4 regions of the Pantoea sp. E956-1 genome follow, and region 1 is predicted to be linked to each of the others. Evidence: predicted binding sites of a transcription regulator. Region 1 holds the regulator's gene; each other region holds the start of a gene.
The links. The regulator PhoB, encoded in region 1, activates phosphate uptake and scavenging genes when phosphate is short. The targets are predictions, from matches to a motif close to CTGTCATAAAACTGNCNNAT.
Positions count from the first base shown of each region.

Region 2: the regulator PhoB is predicted to act here: its motif matches at 4,015-4,034, upstream of acuI (acrylyl-CoA reductase (NADPH)).
Region 3: the regulator PhoB is predicted to act here: its motif matches at 1,197-1,216, upstream of ugpB (sn-glycerol-3-phosphate ABC transporter substrate-binding protein UgpB).
Region 4: the regulator PhoB is predicted to act here: its motif matches at 3,691-3,710, upstream of serA (phosphoglycerate dehydrogenase).

Region 1 is NZ_CEUYZP010000010.1:10,399-15,839, forward strand. Features, by position in the region: gene AC0T7J_RS19820 (cobalamin-independent methionine synthase II family protein) at 1-797, opposite strand, end outside; gene AC0T7J_RS19825 (PstS family phosphate ABC transporter substrate-binding protein) at 963-1,883, opposite strand; gene phoR (phosphate regulon sensor histidine kinase PhoR) at 1,903-3,216, opposite strand; gene phoB (phosphate response regulator transcription factor PhoB) at 3,231-3,920, opposite strand; gene sbcD (exonuclease subunit SbcD) at 4,118-5,317, shown strand; gene AC0T7J_RS19845 (AAA family ATPase) at 5,314-5,441, shown strand, end outside.
Region 2 is NZ_CEUYZP010000004.1:211,318-216,758, reverse strand. Features, by position in the region: gene AC0T7J_RS13560 (heme/hemin ABC transporter substrate-binding protein) at 1-485, shown strand, start outside; gene AC0T7J_RS13555 (FecCD family ABC transporter permease) at 478-1,476, shown strand; gene AC0T7J_RS13550 (heme ABC transporter ATP-binding protein) at 1,476-2,252, shown strand; gene AC0T7J_RS13545 (CinA family protein) at 2,344-2,841, shown strand; gene acuI (acrylyl-CoA reductase (NADPH)) at 2,869-3,852, opposite strand; gene AC0T7J_RS13535 (ornithine decarboxylase) at 4,408-5,441, shown strand, end outside.
Region 3 is NZ_CEUYZP010000006.1:130,948-136,388, forward strand. Features, by position in the region: gene livF (high-affinity branched-chain amino acid ABC transporter ATP-binding protein LivF) at 1-561, shown strand, start outside; gene ugpB (sn-glycerol-3-phosphate ABC transporter substrate-binding protein UgpB) at 1,310-2,626, shown strand; gene ugpA (sn-glycerol-3-phosphate ABC transporter permease UgpA) at 2,681-3,568, shown strand; gene ugpE (sn-glycerol-3-phosphate ABC transporter permease UgpE) at 3,565-4,410, shown strand; gene AC0T7J_RS15935 (sn-glycerol-3-phosphate import ATP-binding protein UgpC) at 4,412-5,441, shown strand, end outside.
Region 4 is NZ_CEUYZP010000004.1:172,788-178,228, reverse strand. Features, by position in the region: gene mscS (small-conductance mechanosensitive channel MscS) at 1-109, shown strand, start outside; gene argO (arginine exporter ArgO) at 234-857, shown strand; gene AC0T7J_RS13375 (oxidative stress defense protein) at 1,001-1,723, shown strand; gene AC0T7J_RS13370 (LysR family transcriptional regulator ArgP) at 1,865-2,770, opposite strand; gene rpiA (ribose-5-phosphate isomerase RpiA) at 2,953-3,612, shown strand; gene serA (phosphoglycerate dehydrogenase) at 3,892-5,130, shown strand.

The DNA.
Region 1 (5,441 bases):
CTGCCGAACAGGATTTCTGCCACCGGCCCATAACCGCCTTCAGAGATCCAGGTTGAACGGAAGTTGCCGCGACAGACATGCAGGCCCACGGTCAGATCGGCAGGTTTACCTTCCAGCGCTTTATTCAGTACGCGAGCGTAAGTCTGTGCGAGCTGGTCCGGATCGTCGCCACGCGCACGGATATCGCGCTTCTGATCTTCAGAGCAGAGGTAAGCCCAGACGGTATCATCCAGTTGCAGATAACGGCAGCCCGCGTCATAAAACGCCTGGATAGCCGCTTTATAAGTCTGCGCCAGATCGTCGAAGTAGTCCGCCAGATCGGGATAGACCTCCGCGTCGATCACCTTACGGCCACCACGGAAGTGCAGCACGCTGGGGCTGGGAATGGTCATCTTCGGCACCGCATTACCGGCAATACTCTGCAGGAAGCGGAAATGCGCCAGCATCGGATGATCCGCCGGAAAACCGAGTTTGCTCACCACTTTCACACCATGCGCTTTGGTCTGCACGCCATTAAACTGAATGCCCTGCTCCGCTTCATAGCGCTCTACGCCATTCAGGCCATAGAAAAAGTCGAAGTGCCACCAGCCGCGACGAAACTCGCCATCAGTGACCACTTTCAGGCCATTTTCCCGCTGTTTCGCCACCACATCGCGAATCGCCTCATCTTCAACCTGACGCAGGGCAGCCGCATCAATCTCTCCGGCTGCAAACTCTTCGCGTGCCTGCTTAATGGCGGCGGGACGCAGAAAGCTGCCAACGGTATCGGCACGGAACGGGGCGGTTTCTCTTTGCATGATCACTCCTGTCTCTCCTGCCGGTAATGACGGCAGGAAATAGTTGCATCCTGATATAAATAGCCATCTGGATGGCTACATGTCTGAATACAGAGTGGCATGGGCGGCTTTCTTCTGCAACTGAAGAAAATTCAGTGATGTTGAAAAAAATTCAACTTCGGGGGATTAACGCAGCGCGGCGCGCGCCTGAGTCATCTGACTGTCAGAGAGCGGCAGATAGCCCGCTTCACTGACCCGCCGCTGTCCCTGTGCCGAAAGTACCTGCTGCAGAAACGCGGCCACCAGCGGCGGCAAAGGTTTGCCGGGCGCTTTATTCACATAGAGATAGAGCGGGCGCGCCCAGGGATAACGGCCACTGCGGATGGCATCGGCATTTGGGGCAATCGCCTGACCCTGATCATTCATCACCGCCAGCATTTTCACGCCGCTGAGATGAAAACCAAAACTGGCGTAGCCGATGCTGCGTGAATTACCGGCCACCGCCTGCACCACGGCGGCCGATCCGGGAAATTCTGCCACGTCGCTGCGAAAATCACCTTTGCACAGCGCCTGCTGCCTGAAGAAACCCCAGGTACCGGAGGCAGAGTTACGTCCATAGCGCTGAATTGGCCGTTTGCTCCACTGCGCGCCGGTTAAGCCGAGATCGCCCCAGCGCAGCGGCACGGTATGTGCGCCACACAGACGGGTAACGGAGAAAATGGCGTCGAGCTGACGCGGTTCAATCTGCTGCAGCGGATTACGCTGATTCACCACCACCACCAGCGCATCCATAGCCACCGGAACCGCCAGCGGCGGATAGCCGTAGCGCGCCTCAAAGGCCTGGCGTTCATCTGCCTGCATCGGGCGGCTCATCGGACCGAGTTGTGCTGCACCCGCCGCCAGCGCGGTCGGTGCGGTAGAAGAGCCGGAGGCCTGAACCTGCACATTAACGCCCGGTGCCTGGCGACTGAAATCTTCGCCCCACAGCGTCATCAGATAGCCCAGCGTATCGGAACCGACGCTGCTGAGATTGCCGGAGAGCGTGACGGGCTGGGCCAGTGTCAGACCCGGCAGCAGAGTAACGATCAACAAAAGAAGGATGCGCATCAGGGAGATCCGGCAGCGATTAATGAACGGCATTCTCCTGCATCACGCTGCTGACAATCAACCTCGCTGGCAGCGTAAAGGTAAAACAGGTCTCCTTGTGCGGCACGCTGGTGATATCAAGCCGCGCGTTATGGTGGCTCAGAGCGTGTTTCACTATCGCCAGCCCCAGCCCGCTGCCGCCGGTCGCACGCGAACGCGCTTTATCGACCCGGTAGAAACGCTCGGTAAGACGCGGAATATGTTCTGACGCGATGCCAGGCCCGTTATCGCACACCCTAAAGATGGCGCCCTGTTTGCCGCGCAGCCAGCTGATATCGATTCGTGTGCCATCCGGGGTGTGGTTTACCGCGTTGTAAACCAGATTGGAGATGGCGCTGCGCAGCTGTTCATCGTTGCCGAACACTTTCAGATGGGGATCGGTATGGAAGTGGATGTCGTGACGGCCGCCACTCAGCGTTGCCGCCTCATGCTGCAGCAGTTTCAGCATCACCGGCACATCAACCTTCTCTTTCAGATCGATCGCGGGCGCAGCTTCAATGCGCGACAGCGTCAGCAGCTGTTTGACGAGGCTGTCCATGCGGCGCGTCTGCTCCGACATGGTGTGCAGCGCTTTGCTGCGCGAAGGCTCGCTCATTACCGAGTCGTTCATCATCTCCAGGTAGCCCTGCAGCACCGTGAGCGGTGTGCGCAATTCATGGCTGACGTTGGCAAAGAAGTTGCGGCGTGCCCCCTCCAGCTGATGCATCTGCGTGACATCACGCGCCACCAGCAGCCACTGCCCCTCGCTGTAGGGCATGACGCGGAACTCCATGTGAAGTTTGTTGTTCAGCACCAGCGTCAGCGGCTTGTCGAAATCGCGCTGGCGAAGATAGCGGGAGAACTCCGGATAACGGAGCAGATTGAGGATGTTCTGGCCATTATCTTCCGGCCAGCGCAGACCCAGGTGCTGCTGCGCCAGGCCGTTACACCAGAAAATGGTGCCCTCTTCGGTGGTCAGGATCACCGCATCCGGCAGCGACTCGGCACCGCTGCGGAAACGCTTAATCAGATTGCCCAGTTCACGCCGCCGCCGCCGGTTGCGGAGCTGCATCTGGTAAAGACCATAAAACAGTGGTTCCCAGCTGGCACGCCCGGCTGGTGGCGTCATGGTGCGGTCGAGCCACAGCCAGTGCGACAGCCGCATCAGATTGTGAAAATGCCACAACAGCACCGTCAGCACGCTCAGCAGCAGCCACCAGGGCAGACCGCCGAACAGCAGGCCCAGCAGCACTGCGGGCAGACAGACCAGCAGCAGTTCTGTCAGTAATCTCTTCCAGGAGAGGCGTTCCAGCACGGTTAAGGCTCCGTTTAGTAGCGGGCAGAGAAACGATACCCTGTTCCGCGAACGGTTTGTACCATGCGATCGTGGCCGGACACTTCCAGCGCTTTACGTAAACGGCGGATGTGAACATCGACAGTACGATCTTCCACATACACATTGGTGCCCCAGACGTGGTTCAGCAACTGTTCGCGGCTGTAGACGCGTTCCGGGTGGGTCATAAAGAAGTGCAGCAGCTTATATTCGGTGGGGCCCATCTCCAGCGGCGTGGTTTCGGACATCACGCGATGTGAGGAGGGATCCAGACTCAGCCCCTGCATCTCAATCACCTCTTCCACGGCCATCGGCGAAATACGGCGCATCACCGCTTTGATTCTCGCCATCAGCTCTTTGGGTGAAAAGGGCTTGGTAATGTAATCATCGGCACCCACTTCCAGGCCGCGCACCCGATCTTCCTCTTCGCCGCGCGCGGTGAGCATCATCACCGGGATATCGCGTGTCATCGCCTCGCGTTTCAGATGTTTGATAAACTGAATACCGCTGCCACCGGGTAACATCCAGTCCAGCAAAATCAGGTCGGGCCAGGGTTCAATCAGCTTGCCAATGGCGCTGTCATAATCTTCCGCCTCGATTGGCTGATAGTCGTTCTGCTCCAGAACAAAACACAACATTTCACGGATGGGGGCTTCATCCTCCACAACCAAAATGCGCTTAGCCATTATTACTCCTGCTGATTATGACGGATGTCACTGAGATTCGCGGCGCCATTATGCGTCAGATTTGTGACACTTTTATGAAAAACATAACCTGCCGGTAACCTCACTGGTAATCATTTATGACAGCGCAGCGACAATTTTTTGCTTTGGCCGCAGAGCCAGTATAATCGCCGGGCGAATCACAACGGCAGGGACTTATCATGCGCATCATTCATACTGCGGACTGGCATCTGGGGCAGTTCTTTTACAACAAAAGTCGGGCAGCGGAACATCAGGCGTTTCTCGACTGGCTGTTGTGCCAGATTGAACAGCATCAGGTGGATGCGTTGATTATTGCAGGCGATCTGTTTGATACCGGCACGCCGCCCAGCTACGCCCGCGAGATGTTTAACCGCTTTGTAGTGGCGCTGCAGCCCAGCGGCTGTCAGCTGATTGTGCTGGCGGGCAACCACGATTCCGTTGCGACGCTGAATGAGTCGCGTGAGCTGCTCGCCTGTCTCAATACCCGGGTGATCGCCACCCCGCAGGAGCAGGATGATGTGTTGCTGCTCAACACCCGGCAGGGCGAGCCGGGCGCGCTGCTGTGTGCGATTCCCTATCTGAGGCCGCGCGATATTCTGCGCAGCCGGGCGGGTCAGTCGGGACGCGACAAGCAGACCTCGCTGCTGGAAGCGATCGCCCACCACTATCAGCAGCGTTTCTCTGCCGCCCAGGCGCTGGACCATGCACTGCCGATTATTGCCACTGGCCATCTCACCACCGTCGGCGTCAGCCAGAGCGATTCAGTGCGCGACATCTATATCGGGACGCTGGATGCCTTCCCGGCCAGCGCGTTTCCCGCGGCTGACTATATCGCACTGGGGCATATTCATCGCGCCCAGCGCGTCGCGGGCAGCGAACATATCCGCTACAGCGGCTCGCCGATTCCGCTGAGCTTTGACGAGCTGGGCACAGAAAAAAGCGTCTTTCTGCTGGAACTCACCACCAGCGGCCTGCAATCAGTCACGCCGCTGGTCGTGCCACAGGCGCAGCCGATGCAGGTGCTGAAAGGATCGCTGGCGCAGATTGCAGAACAGTTAAACGCTTTCAGCATGACAGAGCAGGAGAAGCCGACCTGGCTCGACATCGAAGTCACCACCCAGGAGTACCTCAGCGATCTGCAACGTCAGGTAGAAACCCTGACCGCCACGCTGCCGGTCGAAGTCCTGTTGCTTCGCCGCAGCCGTGAACAGCGTCAACAGAGCCTGGCGCGGCTCGACAATGAAACCCTGAGTGAGCTGAAGGTGGAAGAGGTCTTTGCCCGCAGGCTGGCGCTGGATGAGGAGCTGCAACCGGCGCAAATCGACGAGATGACCACCCTGTTCCGCCAGACGCTGGCCGCCATGGAAGAGACCCAATGAAGATCCTCACGCTACGGTTCAAAAACCTTAATGCCCTGCGCGGTGAATGGTTTATCGACTTCCGCGCCGAACCTTTTGCCAGCAACGGCCTGTTCGCCATTACCGGTGCCACCGGCGCCGGTAA
Region 2 (5,441 bases), on a different contig from region 1:
TTCCGCAGAAAATTATCACTGTGGGCCAGGCGCTGCAGCGTGAAAGCGAAGCTCAGGCACTGGCGCAGCAAATGACACAGCAGATTCGCCAGTTGCCGCAGCAACCGCTGCCGGTAAAAGTGCTCTACATCATGGCGAACAGCGGCATGAAGTCGATGGCGGCTGGAAATCAGACTGCGGCCGATGGTGCCATTCGCAGCGCCGGGCTGGAGAATGCTATGGGCTCTGTGCCGCACTATCAGGCACTGTCGCAGGAAGGGGTGATCGCCGCCGCGCCGGATCTGGTGGTAATAGGCGAGGATGGCCTGAAAACCCTGGGCGGCGAAGCGCAGCTGTGGCAGTTACCGGGTCTGGCGCTGACGCCTGCCGGGCAGCAGCATCGTCTGCTGGTGATCGACACCATGGCACTGCTGGGATTTGGCCTTGATACGCCACGGGCAATCGTGAAATTGCGCCAGGCGGCGGAATCGCTGAACCATGATTAAGGATAATGCGCTGCGTGGCCTGGTGCTGATGCTGATCTTCCTGCTGGTGGCGATGATGCTGGCGGCAAATCTGGGGGCGATGTCGCTTTCAGTGCGGGCGCTGTGGCAGGCACCGCTCAGCGATCTTATCTGGCAGATCTGGCTGGATATTCGCCTGCCGCGCGTGCTGCTGGCGGTGGTGATGGGCATGGCGCTGGCAGTCTCTGGCGCAGTGATGCAGGGTGTTTTTCGTAACCCACTGGCCGATCCCGGTCTGCTGGGGATCAGCAGCGGGGCGGGACTGGCGGTGGCGCTGGCAATCATTATTCCGCTGGCGTTGCCGGCACCGCTGGCATTGTGGCTACCGATGATCGCCGCATTTATCGGCAGTTTGCTGGTTACACTGCTGATTTTCAGTTTCAGTCGGCTGGCGCGCGGCAATCTTTCGCGGCTGCTGCTGGTCGGCATTGCGATTAATGCATTGTGCGGGGCGGCGGTAGGCGTGCTGTCATGGCTGAGCAACGACCAGCAGCTGCGCCAGCTGTCGCTGTGGGGCATGGGAAGCCTCAGCCAGGCACAGTGGCCTGCACTGCTGATCTGCCTGCTGCTGATTCTGCCAGCCTTACTGCTGTTACAGACTCGCGCCCGCCACCTTAACCTGCTGCAGGCGGGCGAAGAGGATGCGCACTACATGGGCGTTAATGTGAAGCGTACTCAGCATCAGCTGCTGATCCTCAGTGCGTTGCTGGTCGGTACGGCGGTCTCGGTCAGCGGCGTGATCGGCTTCGTCGGACTGGTAGTGCCACACGTGATGCGTTTTTGCTTTGGCGGCGATCATCGCTGGCTGCTGCCCGGCTCAGCGCTGGCGGGGGCGATTCTGCTGCTGCTGGCCGATACGCTGGCGCGCACTCTGGTGGTTCCGGCCGAGTTGCCGGTCGGGCTGCTGACCAGCCTGATTGGCGGTCCGTGGTTTCTCTGGCTGATTCTGCGTCAGCAGCGAGGGCTGGAGTGATGGACATTTTACAGGCCAGGGGGTTATGTCTCGCGCACGGCGGCAAAACCGTTATCGATAATCTCGATGTCACGCTGTCAGGTGGCGAGCTGGTGGCGCTGATTGGCCCAAACGGCGCAGGTAAATCGACGCTACTGCGGATGCTGACGGGATTTCTGTCGCCCGATCGGGGTGAGTGCTGGCTGGGCGATCGACGGCTGACGGCATGGCCGCGTGAGCAGCTGGCACGACGCCGGGCAGTGATGCGCCAGCAGAACAACCTGACCTTTGCACAGTCGGCGCAGTCGGTCGTGGCGATGGGCCGTGCCCCCTGGCCGGAGGCGCAGACGTCGCAGATTGTGGCTGAGGTTATGCGGCTGACCGGTTGTGAAGGGCTGGCGCAGCGCGATTACCGCCAGCTCTCCGGCGGTGAACAGCAACGGGTGCAGCTGGCGCGGGTGCTGGCACAGCTCTGGCATGAGGGAAGACCACGCGGCTGGCTGTTTCTGGATGAGCCGACTTCGGCGCTGGATCTCTTCTGGCAGCAGCAAACCCTGCGTTTACTGCGCCAGCTGACGCGCGCCGGAGATCTCACCGTCTGTACCGTGTTACATGACCTTAATCAGGCCTCATTGTGGGCCGACCGCATACTGCTGCTGCACGCAGGCCGGCTGGTGGCACAAGGCTCGCCGCAGACGGTGATGACGGAAGCGACGCTGACGCGCTGGTACCAGGCCGATCTGCAGGTAGTGGCGCATACCGGGAGTGGACAGCCATATATCCAGCTGCGTATTTAGACCGTTTCGCTTTAAAAACATTGCCTTGCGCGGTTTTATTCGCTGATTTTGCGCTATACCTGGAGTTCCGGACAGATTCAAGGAGACCATAATGGCAAAATCATTAGATCAGACCGCTGAGCAACTGGGGAATATTTTACTCTCCTCCGGACTTCATCTGGCGACTGCCGAATCCTGTACCGCCGGGCTGATCAGCATGACGCTGGCCGCGGTGGAAAACAGCGGAGACTTTTATACCAGCGGCTTTGTCACCTACAGCGAAAATGCCAAAATCCGTTTGCTGGGGGTGCGCCCTGACACGCTGAAACAGCATACGGCGGTGAGCGAACAGACGGCGCGGGAGATGGTGCAGGGCGCCTGCGCCCGCTCCGGCGAGCCGGTGGGATTATCCATTACCGGCTATGCCGGGCCGGATGGCGGCGAAGATGGTACACCGGCGGGCACCATCTGGTTTGGCTGGGTCCTGCCCGATGGCAGGGACGAGGCAGAGTGCCACCAGTTCAGCGGCGATCCGAAATCAGTGATGGAGCAGGGCACGCAGTTCGCGCTGGAAGGACTCATAAAACGGCTGCAGCGAGCCGATCGGTAAAGGCGCGAAAACGCGCCTTTAACAGGATTAACGGCAATCGACAATCAGACGGCCCTGCACTTTGCCATCCAGCAATGCCTGTGCACCTTCTCTGGCTTCACTTAGCGGGATCACGTGGCTCAGCTTACTGAGCCGTTCGCTATCCATCAGCTCACCGAGTCGCTGCCACGCCTGCTGACGAAGCGGCTTCGGACACATCACGCTATCGACACCAGCCAGCGTAACGCCACGCAAAATGAAGGGGGCGACGCTGGCTGGCAGGTCGAGTCCCTGCGCCATACCGCAGGCGGCAACCGCGCCGTCGCGCTGGGTAGCAGCCAGCACATTCGCCAGGGTATGACTGCCGACGCTGTCTATCGCGGCGGCCCAGCGCTCTTTTGCCAGTGGCTTGCCGGGCCGGGCGAGTTCTTCACGGTCAATGACCGATGCCGCGCCCAGCGTTTCGATCAGATAGGTATGGTCGCTGGCGCGCCCGCTGGAAGCGATTACCTGATAACCCAGACGCGCCAGCAGGCTGACGCTATAGCTGCCGACGCCGCCACTGGCACCGGTGACCAGTACCGGCCCCTGTTCAGGTGTGATGCCCTGTTTTTCCAGCGCCATCACGCAGAGCATTGCGGTCAGTCCCGCCGTACCGATAGCCATGGTTTGCAGCGGACTCAGCGTGGCGGGCGGGCGCACCAGCCAGTCGCCGCTGACGCTGGCTTTCTGTGCCAGGCCGCCCCACTGTTTTTCGCCCACGCCCCAGCCCGTCAGCAGCGCCACATCATCCTCTTTCCAATCGGGATGGCGGCTGGCCGTCACCCGGCCAACAAAATCGATACCTGGCACCATCGGGAACTGGCGCACAATCGGGCCCTGGTTACAGATAGCCAGGGCATCTTTGTAGTTCAGAGATGAGTAGCTGACGTCGAGCGTGACATCGTGATCGGGCAGTTGAGATTCGGGGAGATCTTTCAGCAGGGAACGGTAACCTTGTTCGTCATTTTCAATGACCAGTGCCTTAAACATGCAGCCTCCGGCAGAGTGGGAAAGAGAAGATCAGTTTACGCCTGGCAGATGCAATCCGGTAGGGCAATGGCCGCGTCTGCGGGTGAAGGCAGCGGCCTGGCTGGAAAAGTGCGCGGTGTGCTTTCTGCATAAATCTGCATATAATTCATATAATTAGTCGTATTGTGAATTTTTTATGATAAATAGACTATAAAAATCATGTTGTTACATACACGGGGTGTGACTGAGTAATTACCTGGTTCGGGTTGTCCGTGCCTGAAAAAGATGACATTATGACCGCCACTTTTTGACCCTGCATCTTGATTACTGAGGACGTCGCCATGTCCGGTTCACCGCGCATCTGCCCGGATTACCGTTCGCTTTTTCCGGCACCCATCGGGTTGTCCTCTTTTCCGATATCTCTGTTATTCACCATGCGGTGAGGCCAGCCAGGCAGCGGCTATGGATCTGCTTTCCACGGGCTGCGGAACGCCTTCTGACTGTTAATTATTCGCCGGGGCACTGTCCCCATAATTGTGCTTCTGGCACCTCCTCCCTGACGTTAGGGATTCTGTTATGACTCCACTGAAAATTGCTGCCAGCGCCGCTGTGGCGCCCAGCCTGACCCTGAACACTGCGCGAGACGTGGTGACGCTGGATAACACCGACTTCACCGATGTGGCGGCGGTTGTCGTCTCGCTGGCGGATACCCGCAGCGGCGTGCTGGCGCTGCTGCGTCATACCGGCTTTAATCTGCCGGTATTTGTCGCTAACGCGTTTGAAGAAGAGGTGATGCACCTGCCCGGCGTCAGCGGTGAGCTGAATGGCGATCCGCAGGAGTGGATCGCGCTGGAAGCGGCTGCGCAGGCGTATGAAGCGGCGCTGCTGCCCCCTTTCTTCGAGACGCTGACCCGCTATGTCGATATGCAGAACAGCACCTTTGCCTGTCCCGGACATCAGGGCGGTGCGTTCTTTAAAAAGCATCCGGCGGGCAAACAGTTTTATGACTTCTACGGCGAGAATGTTTTCCGGTCTGATATGTGTAATGCCGACGTCAAACTGGGCGATCTGCTGATCCACGAAGGCTCGGCTAAAGATGCGCAGAAGTATGCGGCAAAAGTGTTTAACGCCGATAAAACCTACTTTGTGCTCAACGGCACCTCAAGTGCCAATAAAGTGGTGACCAATGCGCTGCTGACCCGTGGCGATCTGGTGCTGTTTGACCGCAACAATCACAAGTCGAACCATCATGGCGCGCTGATTCAGGCGGGCGCGACCCCGGTTTATCTTGAAGCGACGCGCAATCCTTTCGGCTTTATTGGCGGCATTGACGCACACTGCTTTGATGAGGCTTATCTGCGCGAGCAGATCGCGGCCGTGGCTCCGCAGCGCGCGGCTGAAGAGCGGCCGTTCCGTCTGGCGATTATCCAGCTGGGCACCTACGATGGCACGGTCTACAACGCGCGCCAGGTGGTGGATCGCATCGGCCATCTGTGTGATTACATCCTGTTTGATTCCGCGTGGCTCGGCTATGAGCAGTTCATTCCACTGATGGAAGGCTGTTCGCCGCTGACCCTGCAACTGAATGAGAACGATCCCGGCATTTTTGT
Region 3 (5,441 bases), on a different contig from region 1:
TGCGGCGAGCCGCGCGCGACGCAGGGCACCATTACCTTTGATGGCAAAACCATCACCGACTGGCAAACCTCACGCATTATGCGTGAAGCGATCGCCATCGTGCCGGAAGGCCGACGGGTCTTTTCGCGCATGACAGTAGAAGAGAACCTGGCGATGGGGGGCTTTTTTGCCAGCCGTCCGGACTATCTGACGCGGATCAAGCGCGTTTATGAACTCTTCCCGCGTCTGGATGAGCGTAAAATCCAGCGCGCCGGGACGATGTCGGGCGGCGAACAGCAGATGCTGGCGATTGGCCGTGCGCTGATGAGCCAGCCGCGGCTGCTGTTGCTGGATGAGCCGTCGCTGGGACTGGCACCGATCATTATTCAACAGATCTTCGACACCATTGAGCAGCTGCGCAGCGAGGGGATGACGATTTTCCTGGTGGAGCAGAATGCGAATCAGGCGCTGAAGCTGGCGGATAGGGGCTATGTGCTGGAGAACGGGCATGTGGTGCTCGAAGACACAGGTGCAGCTCTCCTTTCCAACGAAGCCGTCCGCAGCGCGTACTTAGGTGCCTGATGGGGCACGGCCTGGCTTACTGGTCAGGTTGCGGTTGGGCAGTGCTCGCCATCCTCACGTATATGTGTACGCTCTGGTGGATGCGCGCTTTGGTACACAGGCCTGGCTTACTGGTCAGGTTGCGGTTGGGCAGTGCTCGCCATCCTCACGTACTACGTGTACGCTCCGGTGGCTGCGCGCTGTCCGCCCGCAACCTGCCTGCGCCGCCGACGGCCTTCGAAATGGGTGTGTGATGCGCCGCCGACGGCCTTGAGTATCGGTGTGGGTGTTGCCGCCAACGGGCTTTGAGTTTGCCCTTAAAAAGCAGGGACAAGTGCTGTCATTGCCAGTATCCGTTACAATTTATGTAAATAAACGCGACTTTGTAATGGTGTATAGCCGCTCAGATTGCTGAAAACCCAAATCAGGGTGAATTTGGCTGCAACTAACAAACTCAACGCACAGGGAACACGGGCAGAGGAGGAAAGCGTCCCGCGCCATGGACGGCGCGGGCCGAGCATGTCATGGATGACGGATTTTGCGTCTTTCCGATCTGACCGTGTTCTCTGTGCAGGGCTCAGTCTTACAGCAACCAGGCCAGACTTTGTCAACAAGCTCAGCTGCAGTTAGTCGCTCTGCCTTTTCCGCTATTCAGTCTGTCACCCGGCTGTCATCTTTCTGTTATTAATCCTTCATTTCCCCGTGTCATGTTACTTCGCGAAACAGAAATCTGTGATTTCACGCGTATTTACCTGCACAGGAAAATTCTATGTCCGTCGTTACCTTTCGTCGTAGCCTGATGAGCGTGCTGCTCGGTCTGACGCTCAGCAGCCATGCCATGGCCGCCACTGAGATCCCTTTCTGGCACTCTATGGAAGGCGAACTAGGCAAAGAAGTGGATTCGCTGGCACAGCGTTTTAACCAGACGCATCCCGATTACAAAATTGTTCCGACCTACAAAGGTAACTACGAGCAGAGCCTGGCAGCAGGGATTGCGGCAGTGCGCAGCGGCAAAGCCCCTGCGGTGCTCCAGGTTTATGAAGTCGGTACAGCGACCATGATGGCCTCGCAGGCGATTGTGCCGGTGCATCAGGTCTTCAAAGACGCCGGTATCCCCTTTGATGAAAAGCAGTTCGTGCCCACGGTGGCGGGCTACTACAGCGACAGTAAAGGCCAGCTGATCTCTCAGCCGTTCAACAGCTCGACGCCAGTGCTCTACTACAACAAAGACGCCTTTAAAAAAGCGGGTCTGAACCCGGACCAGCCGCCGAAAACCTGGCAGGAGCTGGCGACGGATGCCGCCGCACTGCGCAAATCGGGCATGAGCTGTGGCTACGCCAGCGGCTGGCAGGGCTGGATCCAGATTGAAAACTTCAGCGCCTGGCACGCTCTGCCGGTAGCGACCAAAAATAACGGGTTTGACGGACTTGATGCGGTGCTGGAGTTCAACAAGCCGGTACTGGTTCGTCATATCGAGCTGCTGGAAGCGATGAACAAGAAAGGGGACTTCACCTACTTTGGCCGCAAAGATGAGTCCACCGCCAAGTTCTACAACGGCGACTGCGGTATCACCACCGCCTCATCCGGTTCGCTGGCTGATATCCGTCATTACGCCAAGTTCAACTTCGGCGTTGGCATGATGCCGTATGACGAGACCGTGCCGAATGCGCCGCAGAACGCCCTGATCGGCGGTGCCAGCCTGTGGGTGATGAAAGGCAAAGATGCCGCAACCTACAAAGGCGTGGCCGAGTTTATGCAGTTCCTCGCTAAACCGGAAATCGCCGCGGAATGGCACCAGAAAACCGGCTATCTGCCGATTACCACCGCCGCTTACGAGCTGACTAAACAGCAGGGCTTCTACGATAAGAATCCGGGTGCGGATATCGCCACCCGTCAGATGATGAACAAGCCGCCACTGCCGTTCACCAAAGGCATACGTCTGGGCAATATGCCGCAGATTCGTACCGTGATCGACGAAGAGCTGGAAAGCGTCTGGACCGGCAAGCAGTCGCCGCAGAACGCGATGGATAACGCAGTGAAACGCGGTAACGAGTTGCTGCGCCGCTTCCAGCAGCAGATGAAGTAATCTCTCCTTGCGGGCCAGCTCAGGCTGGCCCCTCTCTCTGACGCCAGGTACGCCATGTCTTCATCTCATCCGGTCTTTCGCACCAGCCTGTTGCCCTATCTTCTGGTGCTGCCGCAACTGCTGATTACCGCCATCTTCTTTCTCTGGCCTGCCGGTGAAACGCTGTGGTACTCGCTGCAAAGCCTCGATCCCTTTGGCATCTCCAGCAGCTTTGTCGGGCTGGAAAATTTCAGACGCCTGTTTGCCGATCCTTACTATCTGGATTCGTTCTGGACCACCATAAAATTCAGCGGCATGGTCACGGTGTTCGGCATGGTCTTTTCGCTGCTGCTGGCGGCGCTGGTGGATTATGTGGTGCGGCTGCGCCGTCTCTATCAGACGCTGTTGCTGCTGCCCTACGCCGTTGCGCCTGTGGTGGCCGCGGTGCTGTGGATGTTCCTGTTTAATCCGGGCCTGGGCCTGTTCAGCTATCTGCTGAACCACTTAGGCTACAACTGGAACTATGCGCAAAACAGCGGTCAGGCGATGTTCCTGGTGGTGCTGGCGTCGATCTGGCAGCAGATGAGCTACAACTTCCTGTTCTTCTTCGCCGCACTGCAGTCTATCCCCAAATCGCTGGTGGAAGCCGCCGCCATTGACGGTGCCGGACCGGTGCGTCGCTTCTTCAACCTCTCGCTGCCACTGATTACGCCGGTCAGCTTCTTCCTGCTGGTGGTGAATTTGATCTACGCCTTCTTCGATACCTTCCCGGTGATCGATGCCGCCACTGGCGGCGGGCCGGTGCAGGCGACCACCACGCTGATCTATAAAATCTATCGCGAAGGCTTTACCGGTCTGGATCTCTCTTCGTCCGCGGCGCAGTCGGTGGTGCTGATGCTGCTGGTGATCGGCCTGACGGTGCTCCAGTTCCGCTTTGTTGAACGTAAGGTGCAATACCAATGATTGAGAATCGTCGCGGGCTGGATCTCTTCAGCCACATTGTGCTGGTGCTGGGCGTGCTCACCATCCTGTTTCCGCTCTATGTCGCCTTTGTGGCGGCGACGCTGGATAACGAAGCGGTCTATCAGGTGCCGATGACGCTGGTGCCCGGCACGCACCTGTGGGAGAACATCTCGCGCATCTGGACGCATGGCGTCAACGGCAACGGGCCGGCGTTTGGCCTGATGCTGCTCAACAGCATGATCATGGCGCTCGGCATCACCTTCGGCAAAATTACGGTGTCGATGCTGTCGGCGTTTGCGCTGGTCTGGTTCCGTTTTCCGCTGCGCACGCTCTTTTTCTGGCTGATCTTCATCACCCTGATGCTGCCGGTTGAAGTGCGTATCTTCCCGACAGTGCAGGTGATCGCCGATCTCAACCTGCTCGACAGCTACAGCGGATTAACCTTGCCGCTGATGGCTTCGGCCACCGCCACCTTCCTGTTCCGTCAGTTTTTTATGTCGCTGCCGGATGAGCTGGTGGAGGCGGCGCGCATCGACGGTGCCAGCGCGATGCGCTTCTTTATCGACATTGTTTTGCCCTTGTCTAAAACCAATCTGGCGGCGCTGTTCGTGATCACCTTTATCTACGGCTGGAACCAGTATCTCTGGCCGCTGCTGATCATCAATGACGCCAGCCTCGGCACGGCGGTAGCGGGGATAAAAAGTATGATCTCCACCAGCGGTTCACCGACACAGTGGAACGAAGTGATGGCGGCAATGTTATTAACCCTGATCCCACCGCTGGTGGTGGTGTTAGTCATGCAGCGTGCCTTTGTGCGCGGTCTGGTTGAGAGTGAGAAATAAGATGGCAGGCGTAACCCTTCAGGCAGTAACTAAAACCTACGATGGCAAAAATCAGATCATCCAGCCGCTGAATGTCACCATCAATGACGGCGAATTTATGGTGATGGTCGGGCCTTCCGGCTGCGGGAAATCGACTCTGCTGCGCATGGTGGCCGGACTGGAGCGCGTCACCTCGGGCGATATCTATATCGACAACCGGCGTGTCACCCAGGAAGAGCCAAAAGATCGCGGCATTGCGATGGTGTTCCAGAACTACGCGCTCTATCCCCATATGTCAGTGGAGGAGAACATGGCCTATGGCCTGAAAATCCGTGGGATGGGCAAAGAGCAGATTCGTCAGCGGGTGCTCGACGCGGCGCGGAGTCTGGAGCTGGATCACCTGCTGATGCGTCGGCCTCGCGAACTCTCGGGCGGACAGCGTCAGCGCGTGGCGATGGGTCGCGCCATCGTGCGTGAACCGGCAGTTTTTCTGTTTGATGAGCCGCTCTCTAACCTTGATGCCCGCCTGCGGGTGCAGATGCGGCTGGAACTGCAACAGCTGCATCGCCGCTTACAGACTACCAGCCTCTATGTGACGCACGATCAGGTGGAGGCGATGACGCTGGCGCAGCGGGTGATGGTGATGAACAAAGGGGTGGTCGAGCAGCTTGGCACGCCGGTCGAAGTCTATGAGCGTCCCGCCAGCCAGTTCGTTGCCTCGTTCATCGGCGCGCCCGCGATGAACCTGCTGAAAGGGCAGTTCAGCAGTGACGGCACGCGCTTTAATCTTGATGCCTCACACGCGCTGCCGCTCAGCGACAGTAAAGCGAAATGGGCTAACCGACCGGTGGTGCTGGGTATCCGGCCAGAGCACATCCGGCTCAGTAGCCGCGAGCAGGGCGGTGTGCCACTGCGGGTCGATACGCTGGAGATGCTGGGGGCGGATAATCTGGCACATGGTCGCATCGGTGACACGCCACTGGTGGTACGCTTAGCCCACAGTGAACGCCCGCAGCCAGGCAGTACGCTGTGGCTGCATCTGCCGTCAGATG
Region 4 (5,441 bases), on a different contig from region 1:
GCGTGCGCTGGATGGAAAAGGGATTGGTATTCCTTATCCGCAGATGGATGTGCATCTGCACCGTGTCAGACAGTCCGACGCAACTACGCCAGAGACTCAGCCACAGTAATCTTGCAGTGGGCGGCCTCTGTCGCCCATTCATTTTGCTAATCGCAGATTAATTCTTTCAATTTCCGCTAATCATCCTCTCTCTTTATACTTCTCCTCCTCTAACGATGTGAGGAAATAATCCTGTGTTATCTCTCTATTTTCAGGGGTTTGCCCTGGGCGCCGCGCTGATTCTGCCGCTGGGCCCGCAGAACGCTTTTGTGATGAATCAGGGCGTTAAGCGTCAATATCATCTGATGACGGCGGCCCTCTGCTCGCTGAGTGATATTCTGCTGATTTGCGGTGGGATCTTTGGCGGTAGCGCCTTGCTGAGCCAGTCTCCACTGCTGCTGATGGTGATCACCTGGGCGGGTGTAGCCTTTCTGTTGTGGTATGGCTGGGGCGCATTGCGTAGCGCTTTTCGCGGCGACGCCGATCTGGCTGACGGGGAGCCATTAAAGCAGAGCAGGGGGCGCATTATCGCGACGCTGCTGGCCGTCACCTGGCTCAATCCGCACGTCTATCTCGATACCTTTGTGGTGCTGGGCAGTCTTGGCGGTCAGTTGCCGACCACCACCGCGCGTCAGTGGTTTGCGCTGGGCACCATCAGCGCGTCGATCCTGTGGTTCTTTGGTCTGGCGCTGCTGGCCGCCTGGCTGTCACCACGCCTGCGCACCGCCAAAGCCCAGCGCATTATTAACCTGCTGGTGGGCGCGGTGATGTGGTTTATCGCTCTGCAGCTGGCGCGCCAGGGCATTGCCGGATTTTGATCCCGGCGTCGATCCGATGCGGTTATTGCCGCGCGGAGGCCGAACTTTTGCCATAATGACCACTCAAAGCATGGCGCATAACAATGCGCTGTTGGGCTTCGCCGGTTGGAAGCCGTCATAGTACCTTTTCAAGGAGGACTTTCATGAAACTGAAAGCATTGGCTCTGGCCGCAATCATGAGCGCCGGGGCATTGCCTGGCGTACACGCTGATGAGTTACCGAACGGGCCACACGTGGTGACCTCAGGCAAGGCAACGGTCGATGCCCGTCCCGATATCGCCACGCTCTCTATCGTGGTGAACGTGTCGTCAAAAGATGCCGCAGATGCGAAAAAGCAGGCGGATAGCCGGGTTGCACAATATTTCGATTTTCTGCAGAAAAACGGCATTGAGAAGAAAGATATTGATGCAGCAAACCTGAGCACCCAGCCAGAGTATGATTACACCAAAGAAGGTAAATCAGTCCTGAAAGGCTACCGTGCGGTGCGTCAGGTGCAGGTAACCCTGCGTCAGCTGGACAAGCTGAATGATCTGCTGGACGGGGCGCTGAAGTCTGGTCTGAATGAGGTGCGTAGCGTCGAGTTAGGCGTGGCAAATCCGGAGAGCTACAAAGAGCAGGCGCGTAAAGCAGCGATTAAAAATGCGACTCAGCAGGCATCACAGCTGGCTGAAGGCTTTAACGCGAAGCTGGGCTCGATCTACAGCATTCGTTATCAGGTCGCTAACTATCAGCCGATGCCGATGAACCGGATGTATAAAGCGGCTGCAGCGGCAGATACCTCGGCGCAGGAGACCTACGATCAGCAGAGCATCAACTTTGACGATCAGGTTGATGTGGTGTTTGAGATCAAGCCCAATACGCCATAGTGCAAAACGGGGCTGATGCCCCGTTAAGACTGCCGATGAATCTCAGGATCTGACCTTGTTCCCTGAGCCAATCCATCCTTACAGCCGTTCGGGGCATAACGTGTCAGCAGTAAAAACGGGGCTTTCGCCCCGTTTTTCTTTTCAGGCTGCGACGTCATCCTGACGCAGCACCCGATGTCCATGCGCAATCAGCGCATCGGTCACCCGACGCATTAACCGGCTTTCTGGTGCAAAACGATGCCAGTAGAGCATCCGGCGCTGACACAAGCCTGGCGTCAGATCAATTAACTCACCGCTTGCCAGCTCACGCTCAATCTGCAGATGCGGGATCATACAGCAGGTCGAACCCTGTCGCGCCATCTGCACAAAGGCTTCAGAGGAGTTCACAATGTGGCAGGGCACACTGCCCGGTGAGAGATCAAAGTTCTGTTGCAGGAAGGCCTGATGCATATCATCAAGATGGTCAAACGCCACCGCCGGCGCTTTCAGCAGAGCAGAGCGGGTGACGCCGTTGGGGAAGAAGCGATCGGCAAAGTCACGCGACGCCACAAACAGGTAGTCGAGCGCACCGAGCTGATCCACCAGGCAACTGGGCAGCGGCTGTGGCTGAATACTCACCGCACCCACCACTTCACCACGACGCAGACGCTCCTGGGTCCGGGTTTCATCTTCGACCTGCAGATTGAGGCGGACGGGTGAATCTGCCAGCACATCTTTCAGCGCAGGCAGCAGCCAGGTGGCCAGACTGTCGGCATTGACCGCCAGCGACAGCAGCAGCGGCGTGGTGCCACTGTTCTCATCGCCCAGCCACTCCTCCTCCAGCAGTTCCACCTGGTGCAGCAACGCCAGCAGTTTCTGACCCTGTTCGGTCGGACGGGGTGGCACGGTGCGCACCAGCAGCGGCTGGCCAAACAGATTCTCCAGCTGCTTGATACGCTGTGAAACCGCTGACTGAGTGATACATAATTTTTGAGCGGCACGCTCAAATCCGCGTTCGCGGATCACTGAATCCAGCGCCTGAAGCGTTCGATAATCCGGGCGTTTCATTATTCTTCTCTCTCCTTCAGGATGGATGTCACTATGCCACAAAAGTATCACCTGTGATGGCTCTCTTGTTTTTTGTGGGCTGGCTTCCAAAGCGATAAATCCACGTCGGTCAGCCGAGCATTTTCAGCAAGCCTTGTTTTATACTACGCGCACTTCGTTGTCGCACAGGTTTTAAACATACCATGACCCAGGATGAACTGAAAAAAGCCGTTGGCTGGGCTGCACTTGAGTACGTGCAGCCGGGCACCGTTGTTGGTGTGGGTACCGGATCCACCGCTGCCCACTTTATCGATGCGCTTGCCACGGTCAGGCATCAGATTGAAGGTGCCGTCTCCAGCTCGGATGCCTCAACCCAGAAGCTGAAGAGCCTGGGTATTCAGGTGTTCGACCTGAACGAGATTGACCTGCTGTCGGTGTACGTAGATGGCGCGGATGAGATCAACCCACAGATGCAGATGATCAAAGGCGGCGGCGCGGCGCTGACGCGCGAAAAGATCGTGGCCGCCGTGGCTGAAACCTTTATCTGTATCGCTGACGCTTCAAAAGAGGTCGATGTGCTGGGCCGTTTCCCGCTGCCGGTCGAGGTGATCCCAATGGCGCGCAGTTATGTGGCGCGTCAGCTGGTGAAAATGGGCGGCTTACCTGAGTATCGTCAGAACGTAGTCACCGATAACGGCAACATTATTCTTGATGTGCATAATCTGCGCATTCTCGATCCCATTGAGCTGGAAAAAACCATCAACGCCTTGCCTGGCGTCGTTACCGTGGGCCTTTTTGCCGCGCGCGGCGCAGATATTGCGCTGATTGGCGGGCCTGATGGCGTGAAAACCATCAAAAAATGATCTGTCCGGCGTCGATCCGGCGTCGGTTATTTCTGCCCGCAAATCATCTTTTCTCGCTGCGGTGAAATTTGGTGACTTATGTCACATAACCGTCATCGGCAGCGGGTTCGTACTCTCTTCCAGGCCGACCTCCTTATTTTGTCCGGCAATGTGCTGCCGTCAGCCGCTGCCGTGCTGGCGGCCGGGCAATCGTTTGTATTGCCCGACGCGATTTTTTTGATATTTTGACAGAAGGCTGGCTTATGGTAGTCCTCATTGAATGCTGAATAGGATCGGGAAATGGCAAAGGTATCACTGGAAAAAGATAAGATTAAGTTCCTGCTGGTGGAAGGTGTCCATCAGAGCGCGCTGGAGAACCTGCGGGCTGCAGGCTACACCAACATCGAATTCCATAAGGGCGCACTGGATTCCGACGCGTTAAAAGCATCGATCCGTGATGCACACTTCATTGGTATCCGTTCCCGCTCCCAGCTTACTGAAGAGATTTTTGCGGCGGCTGAAAAGCTGGTCGCTGTTGGCTGTTTCTGTATCGGCACCAACCAGGTTGATCTGCAGGCGGCTGCCAGCCGGGGTATTCCCGTATTCAATGCGCCGTTCTCAAATACCCGCTCGGTTGCGGAGCTGGTGATTGGTGAAATGCTGCTGATGCTGCGTGGCATCCCGGAAGCGAATGCGAAAGCACACCGTGGCATCTGGAATAAGATTGCCAAAGGCTCATTTGAAGCGCGTGGCAAAAAACTGGGTATTATCGGTTACGGCCATATCGGAATGCAGCTGGGCGTGCTGGCAGAAAGCCTGGGTATGCATGTTTTCTTCTACGACATTGAAAACAAGCTGCCGCTGGGTAATGCCACGCAGGTACGCCATCTGGCCGATCTCCTCAACATGAGCGACGTTGTCAGCCTGCACGTGCCGGAAACCGTCTCTACGCAGGATATGATTGGTGCAGAGCAGCTGGCGCAGATGAAGCCTGGCGCGCTGCTGATTAACGCCTCACGCGGTACCGTAGTAGATATTCCGGCACTGTGCGATGCGCTGGCCAGCAAACAGGTGGGTGGCGCAGCCATCGATGTCTTCCCGAGCGAGCCAGCGACCAACAGCGAGCCGTTTATCTCTCCACTGAGTGAGTTCGACAACGTGATTCTGACACCGCACATTGGCGGCTCGACGGAAGAAGCGCAGGAGAACATCGGCATTGAAGTGGCGGGCAAGCTGGCGAAATACTCCGATAACGGCTCGACCCTGTCGGCGGTGAATTTCCCCGAAGTGTCACTGCCGATTCACGGTATCAGCGCCAGTCGTCTGCTGCATATCCATGAGAACCGTCCGGGCGTGCTGACGGCCATCAACCAGATTTTTGCCGAGCAGGGCATCAACATCGCGGCTCAGTATCTGCAAACTTCGCCGTTTATGGGCTATGTGGTGATCGATATTGATGCAGAGCCGGAAGTGGCCGAGAACGCGCTGCAGCTGATGAAGGCGATTCCGGGTACCATCCGCGCTCGTCTGCTTTACTAAGCGCTACCAACCTGAACAGGCGCTTAGTCGCGTCTCTTCAGGTAGTTAATACAGGCTGTCCCGATTTGCTGTAAGACCGAGACTGCGAAGAGAACACGGCCAGATCGGAAAGATGCAAAAGCCGCCATCCATGGCATGCCCGGCCCGCGCGATTACGCACCTCGTCCCTGAGGTGCGCCCGTAACCGGGCCAACGCGTTGCGTTGTTCAAAAACGCTCCCGGCGTTTTTATCCGGGCGGCGCGACGCTTTCCTCTTCTGACCATGTTCCCTGCGCGTTGAGCTATTTCATTGCTGCCAGATGCGCCCGGAT